2 regions of the Oceanobacillus luteolus genome follow, and region 1 is predicted to be linked to the other one. Evidence: riboswitches for the same ligand, from Rfam matches in the RefSeq annotation. Region 1 holds a riboswitch; the other holds the start of a gene.
What was found. A riboswitch is a leader RNA that binds a small molecule or an ion and turns the genes downstream of it on or off. The one in region 1 is predicted to bind cobalamin.
Positions count from the first base shown of each region.

Region 2: another riboswitch for cobalamin. It lies ahead of ACFSBH_RS15645 (helical backbone metal receptor); the one in region 1 lies ahead of ACFSBH_RS18905 (ribonucleoside-diphosphate reductase subunit alpha).

Region 1 is NZ_JBHUDE010000161.1:44,038-51,799, forward strand. It holds gene ACFSBH_RS18900 (flavodoxin) at 1-257, opposite strand, end outside; gene ACFSBH_RS18905 (ribonucleoside-diphosphate reductase subunit alpha) at 242-2,476, opposite strand; cobalamin riboswitch at 2,611-2,804, opposite strand; gene ACFSBH_RS18910 (DUF2306 domain-containing protein) at 2,904-3,518, opposite strand; gene ACFSBH_RS18915 (hypothetical protein) at 3,532-3,966, opposite strand; partial or broken gene ACFSBH_RS18920 (response regulator) at 4,154-4,471, shown strand; partial or broken gene ACFSBH_RS18925 (universal stress protein) at 4,467-4,634, shown strand; gene ACFSBH_RS18930 (S8 family serine peptidase) at 4,695-7,762, opposite strand, start outside.
Region 2 is NZ_JBHUDE010000146.1:1,224-8,985, reverse strand. It holds gene ACFSBH_RS15670 (SLC13 family permease) at 1-585, opposite strand, end outside; gene trpB (tryptophan synthase subunit beta) at 990-2,153, opposite strand; gene ACFSBH_RS15660 (cob(I)yrinic acid a,c-diamide adenosyltransferase) at 2,225-2,818, opposite strand; gene ACFSBH_RS15655 (adenosylcobinamide amidohydrolase) at 2,836-4,332, opposite strand; gene ACFSBH_RS15650 (FecCD family ABC transporter permease) at 4,344-5,369, opposite strand; gene ACFSBH_RS15645 (helical backbone metal receptor) at 5,359-6,345, opposite strand; cobalamin riboswitch at 6,466-6,648, opposite strand; gene ACFSBH_RS15640 (S9 family peptidase) at 6,805-7,762, opposite strand, start outside.

The DNA of each region.
Region 1 (7,762 bases):
GCGATGTTATCCGGCTTATATCCGATTTCCCATATCAATTCTTTCGTTTCTTCGGGTACCCGTCCATAATCCCAAGTGAATGTTCCAAGAAAAACGACATCGTATTCCTCAGGATGAAAAGGGGGACTAATTCCAATGCGATGCATATCTACCTCAATACGATGTTCTAAAAGCTGCTCCTCAATCAGTTCTGCTACCTCTTTCGTATTTCCGCTATAAGATAAATAAGGGATGATTGCTTTCAACTTTGACACCACTCACATTCTTCGACGTCATTGGAAGTCGACCTCACATAATACGTTGTCTTCAAGCCCTCTCTCCAAGCTTGAAGATGCAGATCAAGCAAGATCGATGCTCGAATCGTATTTGGGACATAAAAGTTAAAGGAGATACTTTGATCGATATGCTTTTGTCTTGCCGCATTTTGTCGTACCGACCAACGCTGATCGACAATATACGCAGAACGGCGATAAATATGATACGTGTTGTGATCTAGATCTGGTGCTGTCACCGGGATACGGAAATCCTTTTTCTCTTCACTGTAAAACGGCTTAAACACCGGATCAATGCTTGCAGTGGAACCAGCAATCATGGACGTGGATGAATTAGGTGCCACAGCCATAAGATAACTGTTTCTAATGCCATGTTGCTTGATATCCTCTTTCAGAGCTGTCCACTTCTCATCGTGATATCCTTTTTGGTCAAAGTATTTTCCTGTGCTCCACTTGCTGCCTTCGAAATAAGGATAACTCCCTTTTTCCTTCGCCAAATCCGCACTTGTTTTAATCGTGTAATACGCAATTTCTTCATATAATTCATCGGCATATTGAACGGCTTCGTCTGTTTCCCATTCAATATTTTTCAGTGCAAGCAAGTGATGCCAACCAAATGTGCCAAGACCGATTGCACGATACTTTTGATTTGTGATTTGCGCTTGTTTCACCGGAAGATTGTTAATATCAATGACATTATCAAGCATGCGGACTTGGATGGTAATCAGACGTTCCAACACATTGTCTGTCACTGCCCGTCCCAAATTAATGGAGCTAAGGTTACAAACAACAAAGTCTCCCGATTTATATTTTTTCACAATCACGTCTTCATCTTCGATATATTCTTCGATTAATTGTGTTGGTGATTGGTTTTGGGTGATCTCTGTACAAAGATTAGAACAATAAATGATACCCGTATGTGTATTGACGTTTTGGCGGTTTACTTCGTCCCGGTAAAACATGAATGGCGTTCCAGATTCAAGTTGTGAACGCATAATGCGTTTCATGATATCGATTGCTTTTACTTTCTTCTTACTCAAATTTTCATTCTGGACACAAGCTTCATATTTGGTTCTAAAGGAGCCGCTCCCTTTTTCTTCGTCATAAAAGTCCTCTAGCGCAAAGCCCATCACTTGTTTCACTTCATGAGGATCGAATAAATACCAGTCTTCGCGCCTTTCGACAGCTTCCATAAATAAATCTGGTAATGTGACACCCGGGAAAATATCATGTGCTCGCATCCGGTCATCCCCATTGTTCAATTTCAAGTCGAGGAAGGCCTCAATGTCCTGATGCCAAACATCCAAATAAACCGCGATGGCTCCCTTCCTAGTACCAAGCTGATCGACACTGACCGCCGTATTATTCAACTGCTTGATCCATGGCACGACACCGCTGGACATGCCTTTAAAACCTTTTATCGAACTTCCACGGGCTCTCACTTTCCCCATGTACACACCAATTCCCCCGCCGTTTTTCGACAAGTTTGCGATATCGGTATTACTGTCATAAATTCCTTGCAAGCTATCTTCTACCGTGTCGATGAAGCAGCTGGACAGTTGACCATGTGTTTTTCCCGCATTATTTAATGTTGGCGTAGCTACCGTCATGTAGAGATTACTTAATGCCCAATACGCCTCTTTAACGAGCTCTTTACGCTTTTCTGTATCCTCGTCCTGCATCAGATACATCGCGATGACCATCCAACGTTCCTGCGGTAATTCATACACATTTTTATCATGATCGGTTGCAAGGTAGCGTGTTGCCAGTGTATACAACGCTAAGTAATCAAATAGTAAATCCCTCTCCGGATCCATCACTTCCTGAAAATAGTCGATTTCCTCTTTCGTATACTTTTCTAATAATATCGGTGTATAAATTCCCTTCTCCGTCAACGTTTGAATTAATTTATAAAAAGAACCGTAGCGATCAGCTGGATTATATTTTCTATTCTCCCCAGCTTGCTCGTAAAGCTCCTGTAAATACAGTCTTGCTGCAACGTACTTCCAATCTGGATTTGCTTCATCGATATTTTCCAGAGCATGCTTAATCAAGATATCTGTTATTTTTTCTCTTTCCATTTCGGGTTGAAGTGTTTTTAAGAACTTTTCCTTATAGTTTTCGGTATCCACTCGAAGTCCTGTCGTCACTTCATCTATGAATCGCATGATTGATTTCTGATTCTCTGTTAGCTCTGTAATCATGGAAAATCCCTCCCTTTTTTATGTACAACAAAAAAAGCCGTCCCTCCTATTCGAGCTGAACGACTATAAAACGACAGAAATATCCCATGAATATATATTTTTCTATCGTTTCATAATCTCTCACCCCGGAGAAATGAAACTTCAGAGTTAAGGCAGGTCTCCTGACTCGTGCTGATCATCTGTTGGAATCCTTCCCATATAGTCGCCGTGAAGCAAACGATACAGTGGACTTCCAACTCTACACACTTACAGTTGCGGGGGCAGTTCCAGCTTTCAACTGGATTCCCTTTTAAGACAAGATATTGTCACCTTAATCCAAAATACTATATATAGTTTTTAAATTTATTAGTCTATCAATATGTTGTGTTCAGACTAGCATATATTAGAATGAAATACAAGCGTGAAATCGAAAGACTCTAGAAAACTATTAAAGAAACACTTTCTTCCTGATCACGAACTCAGCAATACCTAAATTCAACATCCAACATAACCAAACGGCAATAGTGTAAGAAATACCATAGGATAGATTCATTGCACTATGCGTGATTGCAACAATGACATAAATCGTCATATTAGCAAAGCAGAGAAAGAAACTTCGGGTCATCCACTGACTGTGTAGGATCACGTTTTTCTTCTTGATAGATAGGTATCCTAAAAATGTAGTTCCAAACCATAATATATTTAACACTAGGAACCCTATCGTACTTGGCCATCCACCTGAAGCAAAGAAGGAGACATAGATCCCAGGAATGAAATTCAACACGATGGATAAAACATACAAACGACCGTTCCAGCGGTGAAACCTTCTGGACCTCTTGCGTATTGGCTTGATAATGCCTAAAGGACCAGTAAGCAGAGAAATGATAGCGAGGATAATGTGAATTTGAATCATAATTACCCAAAGTGATTCATTTGCTAGAATTTGATCTTTTTTAGCAAGAAAAGTTGTAAAGTTCGGGTCTACGATGAAATTCTTTGACCATGTGTGGAGTACCCACATAGTTGTGATAAATAGGATAGACACTGCATAAAACTTTTTCATTCTACTTCTCCTATCAAGAAAATAGTTGGCGATTTGTCATGATGAAAACTGCAATAATAATCAGGACAAACGTCACCCAGCTCAGTATTTTTAGTTTCGGCAGATTTTCCTGTAGTGCCTCCTCTAAGCTTTCCGTATGCTTCATAAGCTTCATCCGCTTACTGATGACTCCCATTAGACCGCCAATAACAATAAGAATAATCGTCGACAACGTTACCCATAGCATCGAAGGGTAGCTTCCGTATCCTATCACCATGCCTCCTCCTGAGAGAAATAATAGAATGAGTGCATAGTGGCCAAACCGTGTAAAATACAGGATAGTGTTTACTGACATTTTCAATTTATCTTCCGTTCTTGCAGCTAGTGATTGAATTGTAAAAGGCAGTGCAAGAAAACTGCCGAGAAAAACCGCACTGATTACGTGTAAAAATACTAAAAACCAATACATTTTGTTACCTCCTCTTTGTCATAACATCTCGAACTCCCTCAACTATACCGGCTAAATATCTCGAAATAAGTAATAAAAGAATCACAAAACCATCACAATCCCTCACCATGCCTTGTACCGCATTGCAATGATGGTAAAATATATCTATTATGAACAGTAAGTTGTTGACGGAAGGGCGGAATTCCCTATGAAAGACATACAGACAATTCTCGTTGTCGATGATGATCAAGCGATCGTTGAACTATTACAAGATTTTTTAGAGATGGATGGCTTTCAAGTAGAAACAGCTTCAGACGCTATCCAAGCTCTCGACATTTTTCAACGTCATCCTATCGATTGTTTGATTCTTGATATTATGATGCCGGGGCAGGATGGATTTGAATTAGCTCGGCAACTGCGGGAAATAAGCAACGTTCCTATATTATTTTTGAGCGCGCGGAGTGATGATGTGGACAAAATCCGGGGACTTGCTCTGGGAGGCGATGATTATATCGTAAAAACAGCAAGGAGATCCCGGTCCGGAAATCGTAAAATATGCGAACGAGCAGGGTGTTGATATTGTAGTAATTGGCAGCCGAGGATTAAATGCTTTGCAGGAAATGGTCTTAGGCAGTGTAAGCCATAAAGTAATGAAAAGAGTAAACTGCCCTGCATTGATTGTTAAATAATATGGATTTATCAAAAAGTAAGGCCCTCCAGAAAGTGGAAAGCCTTACTTTTTTCTATCATCAATTATTGATAAACAGCCGTCCTTCCGCCTGCTTGCGGGTTTCATTTCCGAATTCATCAACAGCCTTCACTTCAATTACTGCTCCTTCGGCATATACATTGTCCGTTACAGTGTAATAGCCTACATATTTGCCTCGTGTGATCTCCATCAGAGGCAGTTCCGTTACATTCGTTGTCTGCACTCCCAAATTTGTTAAAGGCAGATGCACGACATAACTAGCACGCAGTCCCGGCTCACTATGAAACTCAATTTTCACGGACTGTCCGGTTTTCACATATCGATCTTCCATCGGTGTTACATTCAAAATTTCCGGTGCGGTATAATCTGCATAAATCGTGATGGTTTCTTTTGTCTCATTTCCAGTAAGATCCGTAGCTAAAATTTCCATTATGTTTTCACCTTCTTGGAGCAGAACTCGTTGTGAAAACGCACCATCTTCAACAGCAATCTTTTTCCCGTTTATAGTAACTGTATCAAGATGCTCATCTTGCACCGTTCCTTTAATCGTCGCTGTTTCCCGGTTTGTCCGTTCACCATCTTTCGGACTGATAATCTCTAATTCCGGGGCTTCGGTATCCAGATTTACCGTTACCTTATTAGATTCACTTGCCTCCTCCCCACTTACATACGTTACTGCGACAAATTCATTTTTCCCTTCAGCCAGTTCCGCTTCGATTGCAAAATTTCCATCATCATCAATATCAGCAGAGCCGACTTCTTCTCCATTTTGCAGTAATTTAATAGTCGTACCAGGTGCAGCCGTCCCATTTACGGTTACTTCGGCTTTATTTGTAAGTGACCCATCTTCCGGTGAGGTGATGATCGCTTCTTCTATCTCATACTCGACTACCGCACGGATCATTTTATTTCCTGTCAGAAAGTTTGGCTCCAGCGGGTACCAGAAATCTTTATACAACTCCCAGCTTCGATACGTGAATTCATCTTTATCATTTTGCAGTCTTGGCGCTGTCTCCCTGCCTTCCGACTGAATGTATACCATATAAAATTCCTCTTCGACAAAAATCCCATAGTCTCTCAAATCAACGGTTGTCCAACCACCGTCTTTTACGGCGGTGGCATCATACGGCCCGGCTATCAAGTTTCCTGGTCCACCGTTTGGACCGTTTGCATCCATTACGGCGACTTGGAATTGGTCACCCCCACCAGCAGCAAAAAGGAATTTCCCTTCCGTTACGAGTGCCTTTTCCTTTCTGTCTTCAAGAGACATTCTTACTCCCCAGCCATTTCCTGCTTCGAGGAACCAGCTTCCCCCTTCACCATCGCCATCATCATAAGCCAGCTCACCGCCAGGATAGCTGAAAAACGGTTCCATATCGACATGAAATGTATGATTATCTTCGGACACAGTTACTGCTAATTCTTTCGTTTTAAAGCCTGATGCAGAGATTCGCAGCGTATATTCTCCTTCATGGGCTGTAAGTTCATATGAACCGTCCCCATTCGTTTGAACTGGAGCAATATTCGCATCCTCTGCCAATAAAACGTATGCCCCTTCTATCGGATTCCCATTCCTTGCATCGACCACCTCACCGGTAATGAGCGTCTGTGGAATTTTTTCCATGGAAAAGTCTATTTCCGTTATATCATCCTCATCAAGTTCCACTTTTTTCTCAACTGGATAGTAGCCATAGGACTCCGCTCGCAGCACATGTTCACCTGCAGCATACCTAAGAAAATAGCTTCCATACTCCGGGTCTGTTTTTACCGAACGCTTTGTTCCGAGAACACTTATTTCCGCTTGGAGGGGAGTCTCTGTCCCTTCCTCGACAACGTTGCCTTCAACCGTTGCGACACCTTGCTCTATAGCCAGTACTGCATTTTCCGCATCAATCAATCCGTATCCATACCCATTGTTCGGGCTGTCTGGATACGCGTGATCTGTCAAAGGCTTCGCTGTACTTGTTAAAATTTCTTCAATCTCATTCACAGTAAGATTACTGTTTGCTTGCAGCAATAAAGCAATTGCACCAGCCACTGCAGGCGCTGCCATGGATGTACCGCTATTTCCTGCATAACCGCCACCTGGGATGGAAGAACGGATTCCTTGGCCTGGTGCAGATATATCCGGCTTGATTTCATCATATGGGGACGGACCTCGTAGTGAAAAGTTAGCCAAGTCATCCCCAACATCTAACGCTCCGACTGCGAAGGACTCTGGGTAATTGGCTGGAGTCGCAATCGATCCAGGACCACCTCGATTATCATTATCTATATTACCCGCGGCAAATACCGGAAAAATATTCGCATGACGCCATTCGTTGACGACATCCCGATACCATTCGTTTAGTCCAGGTCCTCCTCCCCAGGAGTTATTTACAATATCCGGGGTCAGATCGACACGAATATTTCCTTCTTGATCTTGCGGAGCTAAAATCCATTCCGCAGCAGCCAGCAAATCAGCATCTGTTGCTGTACCATCAGGTGCAAATGCTTTTACTCCAATCCATTTCGCTCCCGGGGCCACACCGATCTGGTTGGTTCCATCGCTTTCACTTCCTACCATCGTTCCTGTCACATGCGTGCCATGTCCTTGGTCATCAAATGGCTCCGCAATTCCTTCGGTTGCATCAAACCAGTTGAAATCATGATCCACCTCACCCGTTGTTTCATTGTACCCACGATACTTTGCTTTTAAAGCAGGGTGGTCCCACTCGACTCCCGTATCGATGCTTGCTACCACGGTTCCTGAACCATCATAGCCTCTTTCCCATACATCCGGTGCATTCACCCTGTCCACATTCCACTCGATATCATCCAATACATAGCTGGGAGCATTTTCTGAAGTTGTTCGTTCCTCCATATTGATTGCAGGTGTAATCAAATACCTTGTTTCATTCGGTAGCAGCTTCTCTACTTCTGGGAAGCTGGCAATCTTCTCAGCCACTTCCTTTGTTGCAGTTACTGCCATCGTATTTACAATAAAGTAAGAACGGACAACTTCCACGTTCCCGTTAGCTTCTTCTTTACCCAATAAAGCAAGCACATGTTTCTGCTCGGTTGTTGCTGTTTCTTTTAATGCATGAACAACAGCTGAACGTTGTTGAA
Region 2 (7,762 bases), on a different contig from region 1:
TGCCGTATTGGATATCCACATAGAAAGAAATCCTGTCGCCACCATAAATCCAAGCACAATTCGATCTGGTCTTGTCCCCATAACAGATATGATATTTATAGCTATCCTTCTATGTAAATCCCATCTTTCCATCGCAAGAGCCAAGACAAATCCACCTAGAAAAAGAAAAATTGTGCCGTTTCCATAAGCTGAAGTCGTCGAATTAATATCCAGTCCACCTGATAAAGGAAATAGAATAATTGGCATCAATGAGGTCGCTGGAATAGGAATTGCTTCTGTTACCCACCATATTGCAATCCAAAGTGTACTAGCTAATATTGCTTTTCCTTCATTGGATAATCCTTCAGGAGTGAAGAAAAATAGCGTCAAGAAAAATAATAACGGTCCAAGAAAAAGTCCCGTGAGCTGAGCATTCGTATAGGGGCGTCCTCCACCATTCCCCTTACCGCCATAGCCTTTCTTTGTAACGTCAGGCTGCTTCACTTTGTTCTTTTCAATTGCATCCCCGGGTTTAACGAAAAAACGAAACAAATCTTTTATTTGGTCGTGTTTCTCCCAAAGCCAGCTCCATGTTGCAGTAATCATCGATGTTCCCCCTTTTAATAGAAATATACCATTCATTTTAAAGCGTTTCCATATAAAAAGCAATATGTTATATATCAGTCGCTATATTGATTTTACCTTCTTTTAGAGAACGTTGTAAACACTACACATCTGATATATAACAAAGTTATTGATGTCGTTAATAGCTTCCTTCAAAGAAAAATTAGGGCTTTATGATGACTATTATCACTTAATAAATCTCTTTTAATAGTCTTTCAATCTTTCAGTAAGAGATTGTTATTAATCGACCTCTACTATTAATTCAACAATGAAAAACAAGAATAAGTAATGGACGAATTCGACATGAATTCGTCCACGATATGCTTTGCTTTTATCTACTCGAACCATTCAACACACATAAAAAGTTCGAATGCATATTTCAAGCCTTACTTTAACATCTCAAAGACTTGCTCCACATCCTTATCCCCTCTGCCTGAGAGATTCACGATAATGATATCTTCCTGATGAAGTTCTTTTGCTAGTTTAATAGCATGACTTACCGCATGAGAGCTTTCTAATGCAGGAATAATGCCTTCTGTCTTTGATAATTGCTGAAAGGCCTCAAGCGCTTCTTCTCCAGTTACACTAACATACTCTCCACGGCCAGTGGTATGCAGATAACTATGCTCAGGACCAACACCTTGATAATCCAGTCCGGCAGCGATGGAACTTGTCGGTAAAGCTTCACCATGTTCATCTAACAATGTCAAGGAACGATATCCATGAAATACAGCAGGCTTTCCTAAAGAAATGGATGCAGCTTCTGCAGGTTCCACACCGATTAATCGTACTTCTTTTTCGTCAATATAGTGGGCAAAGGAACCTATAGCATTGCTTCCACCACCGACACAAGCAACTACCGCAGTAGGGAGCTTACCCTCTTTGTCTAATATCTGACGCTTAGATTCTTCACTGATAACAGCTTGGAAATACTTCACCATCTCCGGGTATGGATATGGACCGACTGCCGATCCGATAAGGTAGAATGTCGTCTCATGATTTTTCAATAAGTCACCGAAAGCTTCATCCACCGCCTCTTTTAAGCGGCCCCGTCCTTTATCTACTGCAACTACTTCTGCACCCAATAACTCCATACGAAACACATTGAGCCGCTGTCTTTCCGTATCCTTTTTCCCCATATAAATCGTGCATGGCAGTCCAACCATTGCACAAGCGGTTGCTGTTGCCACCCCATGTTGACCGGCACCAGTTTCTGCTATAATCCGCTTTGCACCGATTTTCTTCGCTAACAAAATTTGTCCAAGCACATTATTAATTTTATGAGCACCTGTATGGTTCAAATCTTCCCGCTTTAAATAAATTTTAGCCCCACCAACCTCTTCAGTCAGGTTTTTAGCAAAGGTCAACGGATTTTCTCGACCAACATATTCTTTTAGATAATAACAATACTCCTCTAGAAAGTCAGGGTCTTCTTTATACTTTTCAAATGCTTCACCAATACGATCCAAAATACTCTTCAAATCCTCAGGAATAAAGCTCCCTCCAAAATCTCCAAAGAAACCTTTCTCTACTACACTCTCTCTTCTCATCTAAACTCATCTCCTATAAATTTTTAAAACTTCCATTAATTATAAATGAAAAATCTAAAAATTCAAGTTCATTAATTTTCCTTTTTCTTATGACTTCCACGAAAAACCTTAGCACTCCGGGCATACTCTACATCGGAAACTTTAAGCCGGCTGTTCACCACACGAGCAGCTGCAAAAAAATAATCGGATAGTCTGTTCATGTATTTTAACGGGATTGGATTGAGGTCTTGTTCTCGTTGATAGAGGGTAACAATTTGTCTTTCCGTCCTCCTCGCTACGGTCCTTGCTACATGTAGTGTAGCTGCTTCCTCAGAACCACCTGGCAAAATAAAGCGTTCAAGTGCTGGTGCTTCATCAATAAGCTCATCCATTCTTTCTTCCAAGTATGTGATGATGTCTTCTGAAAGCTCGTGAGGACGTTCTTTCTTAGATACATTCGATAATTCCGTGCCGATATCAAATAACTCGTGTTGAATTTTTTCAAGGTCAACAATCAGGTCTTTAAAAGGTTCCCGATTCTTGTTCAATTGTGCCACTGCCAATCCTACAAACGAATTGGTTTCATCGATGGATCCATACGCTTCTACCCGGATATCATCTTTACTCGTTTTTCCACCGATTAATGCCGTTTGTCCTTTGTCTCCAGCTCTTGTATAAAGTCTCAAATCGATCTCCCCTTTCATTATCCAATGCTACCATTTGATTTAGCTGTCGCTTTTCTTTTTTGATAATTTAATATTGCTTGTTTCATCTCTTCATATACCGCTTTTCCAATTATTGCACCGAGTTCTGTCGCAGTTCCAGCATAATCTAGCTTCTTTCCTTGCTGAGTAGCAGCTATTAAAATACTATCCGTTGGAGTACCTGTAGCAACTGTATTCGTTTTCTTATCTTTAATCCCCATTTCCCTTAACACTTGAGCCTTAGCTTCAGTAGCAGTGATAATGGATTGGATGAACGCTTCTTCTGTTAAATTACCGTTGATGAATATCCATGTATTGATTGTCCCTGCGTTTACCGGCCCAACAATCGGCTTAGACTTGGTGCCATCCACTGCCGCTCCTATTCCAGCAGTGACCACTACCATGACGGAAAACCCATCTCCCTGATACTCCCCATAACTATTATCCTCAAGATTAACCGCCGTCATCATCCCAACAGTCTGATTTGGCCGAAAACCTTTTTCACTTAAATATTCGCGCATCTCTTTTCTATGATCTACACAATAATAAGTTTCATCCACATGCCGATTCACGAAATTTTTATACCACCCGAAACCTGAACCGACAACTCCGGATGATACCGTTTTTAGAGGTGTTTCAGCTTGCAGGACAATCTTCTCTCTGCTGATGGAAAGCTGTGATTCATTAATATATATATCTTTAGCAAGCTTTTCATCCCTCTTTCCCGGCATTAAATGGAGCTGGGGTTTGGCAACTCTTGAGTGCGGTTGCTTTATCACTTCTGTCCGGTAAACATGTTTAATCAATTCTTCCGATAACACTTCATCTGGGTTTTCAATCGCCCTAGCTTTACCATCCTCCATCAACAAGAGACGATCACAGTAAAGACTTGCTAGATTTAAGTCATGTAGAATCGCAATCACAGTTAAACCTTCATTTCTCGCGCTTTTTCTTAGAAGATCTAATAATTCTTTCTGGTAGGCTAAGTCCAAATGATTCGTCGGTTCATCCAGTAAAAGAATTTGCGGATTCTGAACAAGTGCTTGTGCCAGGAAAATTCGTTGCTGCTCCCCACCAGAATGCTCCATGACGGAAGTATTTTGAAAATCTTGGATGTTTGTTTGCTTCATAACCTTTTGAACGATTTCCTCATCCTGTTTTGTCCATTTCTGGAACAAGCCGCTATGGTGTGCATATCTGCCTAGTGAAACCATTTCTTTTACGGTGTACGGAAAAACTTGTGGTGATAATTGAGGTAGGACAGCAATCCTTTTGGCGAGCTCTTTCTTAGAATATGCTCCGATGCTTTTTCCATCAATTTCAATCTTTCCTTTGTCGAGGTTAAGCAGTCCGCTGATCATTTTAAGTAACGTAGTTTTCCCGCTTCCGTTTGGACCAAGGATACCGAAGAACTCTCCCTTTTCCACAGAAAAACTAATATCTTTCACAACTTCCTCTCCGGTATAGCCACCTGAAGCATTTTCCACAATAAGCATTACTGCTCACCTCAACTTTCTTTTCGTTGTCTGATTAAAATAAACGCAAAAACAGGCGCACCTACTAAAGCAGTAATGACACCCACTGGAAGAACTTGCGGGGATATAATCGTCCTTGAGAGAAGATCCGTTAAAATTAAGAATCCTGCACCAATCATCATCGATAATGGAAGCAAATGTGTATGATCCGGCCCCCAAAGTTTCCGTGTCAAATGTGGAATGACCAAGCCGACAAAGCCGATGGTTCCTGATACGGCAACAGCTGCACCTGTTAAAACAGAACCTGCCAGCAGGATAAGCAATTTCCTCTTCTCCACATCCACTCCCAAATGCTGTGCGCGTTCTTCCCCTAGCGACATTGCATTTAATTCCTTTGCATTCAATAATAACAATAAACTTCCAAGAATAAAAAATGGAAGAATAATTCCTACATATTTCCAACCACGCATAGATACACTGCCGAGCAGCCATCCGATGATCTGTTGCAGCTCATCCCCAGTAAGGGCAATGATTAAAGAGATGAAAGCACCTAAAAACGAACTGAAAATAATCCCCGTCAGAATAATCGTTTCCACACGCATTGTTCGATCAATCTTCCTGGCAAAGTAGAGCACAATCAAAATCGTCGCCAACGCTGTTAAAATACTTAAAAAAGGTAATGTGTAGATGCCGATCACTGGAAGAGAAATGCCAAAGAACAGAGTAGAGACAGCCCCGACAGATGCACCTGAGGAAACGCCCAGTATATAAGGCTCTGCAAGCGGATTTCGTAATAAGCCCTGAAAGGCCGCTCCTGCGATTGCAAGAGAAGCCCCAACAAGACCTGCCAATATAACCCGTGGCAGACGGATATCATAAACGATACTTACATACATTGACTCCACATCACTTCCAATTGGTAAATTAAATGCTTCACGTCCAACAATTTTAATAATGTCCATAATTGGAACGTAAACACTTCCAATTGATATAGCAAATAGTGCAGCAAATAAAAGGAAAGTTAGAGCCAATATATATTTTATAGCATTACTCTTCATCAAAAAGCTCCGGATAAACTACCTCTGCCAAAGCTCTTGCACCATCAACCAGTCTAGGGCCAGAACGTGTGATTAAATCCGCATGAATGTCATAAACCCTCTCATTTGCTACCGCTTCAACAGAATCAAAACCTTCCCGTGAAAGAACCTCTCCTTCCGGGTCTTCAATATATGCTCCATAAGAAGTGATAATAACATCCGGATTCAACTCAATGATAGCCTCAGGATCGAGCGCCAACCAACCCTCATAATCACTAGCCGCATTCTCAGCATGAATCATATCCAACAACTCTTGGATGAATGTATTCTGGCCTGCTGTATAAATTTCCGGTGCTGGAGAATTCTCAAAGAATACAGATTGACGCTCATCTTCCGGAATCGCAGAAGTAAGCTCTTCAATTTCTGCAAATCCTTCCTTCATCTCACTAATCACTTGTTCTGCTTCTTCTTCAGCTCCAACAACTTTTCCTATAGTATCAATCGTTTCATATGTACTTGCAATATCTTGTGCATCCTCAATAACAAATACATCAATACCTGCTTCTTTCAATTGCTCAAACGCTTCCTGCGCACTGCTGAGTCCAAGTTCATGAGCTAGTATAACATCTGGCTCTAACGCAATAATCACCTCTACATTCAATTCCATGCCACCAATTTTTTCAATTTCTTGCACTTCTTCTGGATAATTATCATGATCAGATACACCGACAATCTTCTCCCCTTGTCCTAAAGCAAACGTAATTTCCGTATTACTTGGAATCAAAGAAACAATCCGCTCAGGTTCTTTTTCAAGTGTTATTTCGTTTCCCACTGCATCTGTAAGTGATACTGGATAACCAGCTTCCACTTCTGTTTCTTCTACCGCATTTTCTTCCTCATTAGCTCCTGTATTTTCCGAGTCTGTATCTTCTTGCCCACAAGCAACTAACAGACTGAAGAGCATTACTAAAAATAAGATATTAAGAACTTTTTTCATCCCGATTCCTCCATAAAATCTTTTTTTATATTAAAAAAGCATCTTCACGACAAATGAAGATGCTTAGTTAAACAGGTATATGTACGGACCCGATTCACCTTACTATTCCTCGTAGCTTTGGCGTTCACAAAATAATAGGCAGGTCTCCTGGCTTATGGTCAACACTCGCTGTACCTTCCCATACTTGATGTACAGTGGTATATACAGCTCGCTCGCATTCACAGTGGCGGGACCGCGTTGGAATTGCACCAACTTCCCTTTTAAGAATTCAAAGAAGAATTCACCTATTATTTATTATGTAATTTTCAATTGAATCTATACATATACTACACCTTATTGACCTAAAAGTCACTTTTTTATCCCATAGTGCACCTATACATTCCCTTGAAATCAACAAATGCATGAAAAAAACTCCTGTTTAATGATTCAAAGTCATTTAACAGGAGTTTGATTACTTTATTAGCCTTGATGCTTTTCCATGAACTCTAACATTTTCTTATACACTTTAATCTCATTCTCTTTTTTCGAAAAGCCATGGCCTTCATCTTCCAAGACCAAATACTCCACTTCTCTTCCTTTCTCTTTCAGCTTAGCCACGATTTGATCGGACTCCGCTTTTACTACTCGTGGATCCTTAGCGCCTTGGATGACCAGCATTGGCTTCGTCATATTATCCAAATAAGTTACAGGGGAGTCTTTAATAAATCTGTCTTTATCACGGACCGGGTCTCCCACCCAACGCTCCATAATCGGCTTCCAGTGTGGTGGTACAGATTCTACAAAGGTAAATAGGTCAGACGGTCCGAAAATATCGATTACCGCTTTAAAGTATTCTGGGTGACGACCGTGCAGGAGCAACGCCATATAACCACCATAGCTTCCACCAACAAGAAATAGTTTATCACGATCGGTAATACCATTCTCGAATAACCATTCGATTCCTGCAACATTATCTAAACGTGGCCCTTCTCCCCAATCTTGCTCCACCAATTTCACAAATTCAGAACCATATCCCGTGCTTCCACGGAAGTTCGGTGCAAAAATTGTATATCCTCGATTGAGGAAGACTTGGAACATAGAACGGTAGAACTCCCTTTCCGCAGCCTGTGGTCCACCATGCGGCCAGAATATCGTATGACCATTATCATTTTCTGGTCTTGCTTTAAATAGCAGCGCTTCAATTTCCATTCCATCAAATGAGGAATAGGTAACCACCTCTGGATTCACCATCTCTTCTTGAGCGACACCCAGTACCCGGTTGTTCGTCAGCTTAGTCCAGTTTTCTGCATCCTCACTCTTATAAATATTCAAAGGAACAGTTGCTGAAGGTCCTAGTATGTATAAGTTACCAGACTTGGATACGACAAGTGAATTGATGATGGCTGTAGGGGCATTTAACTTTTCAATCTTTCCTGTA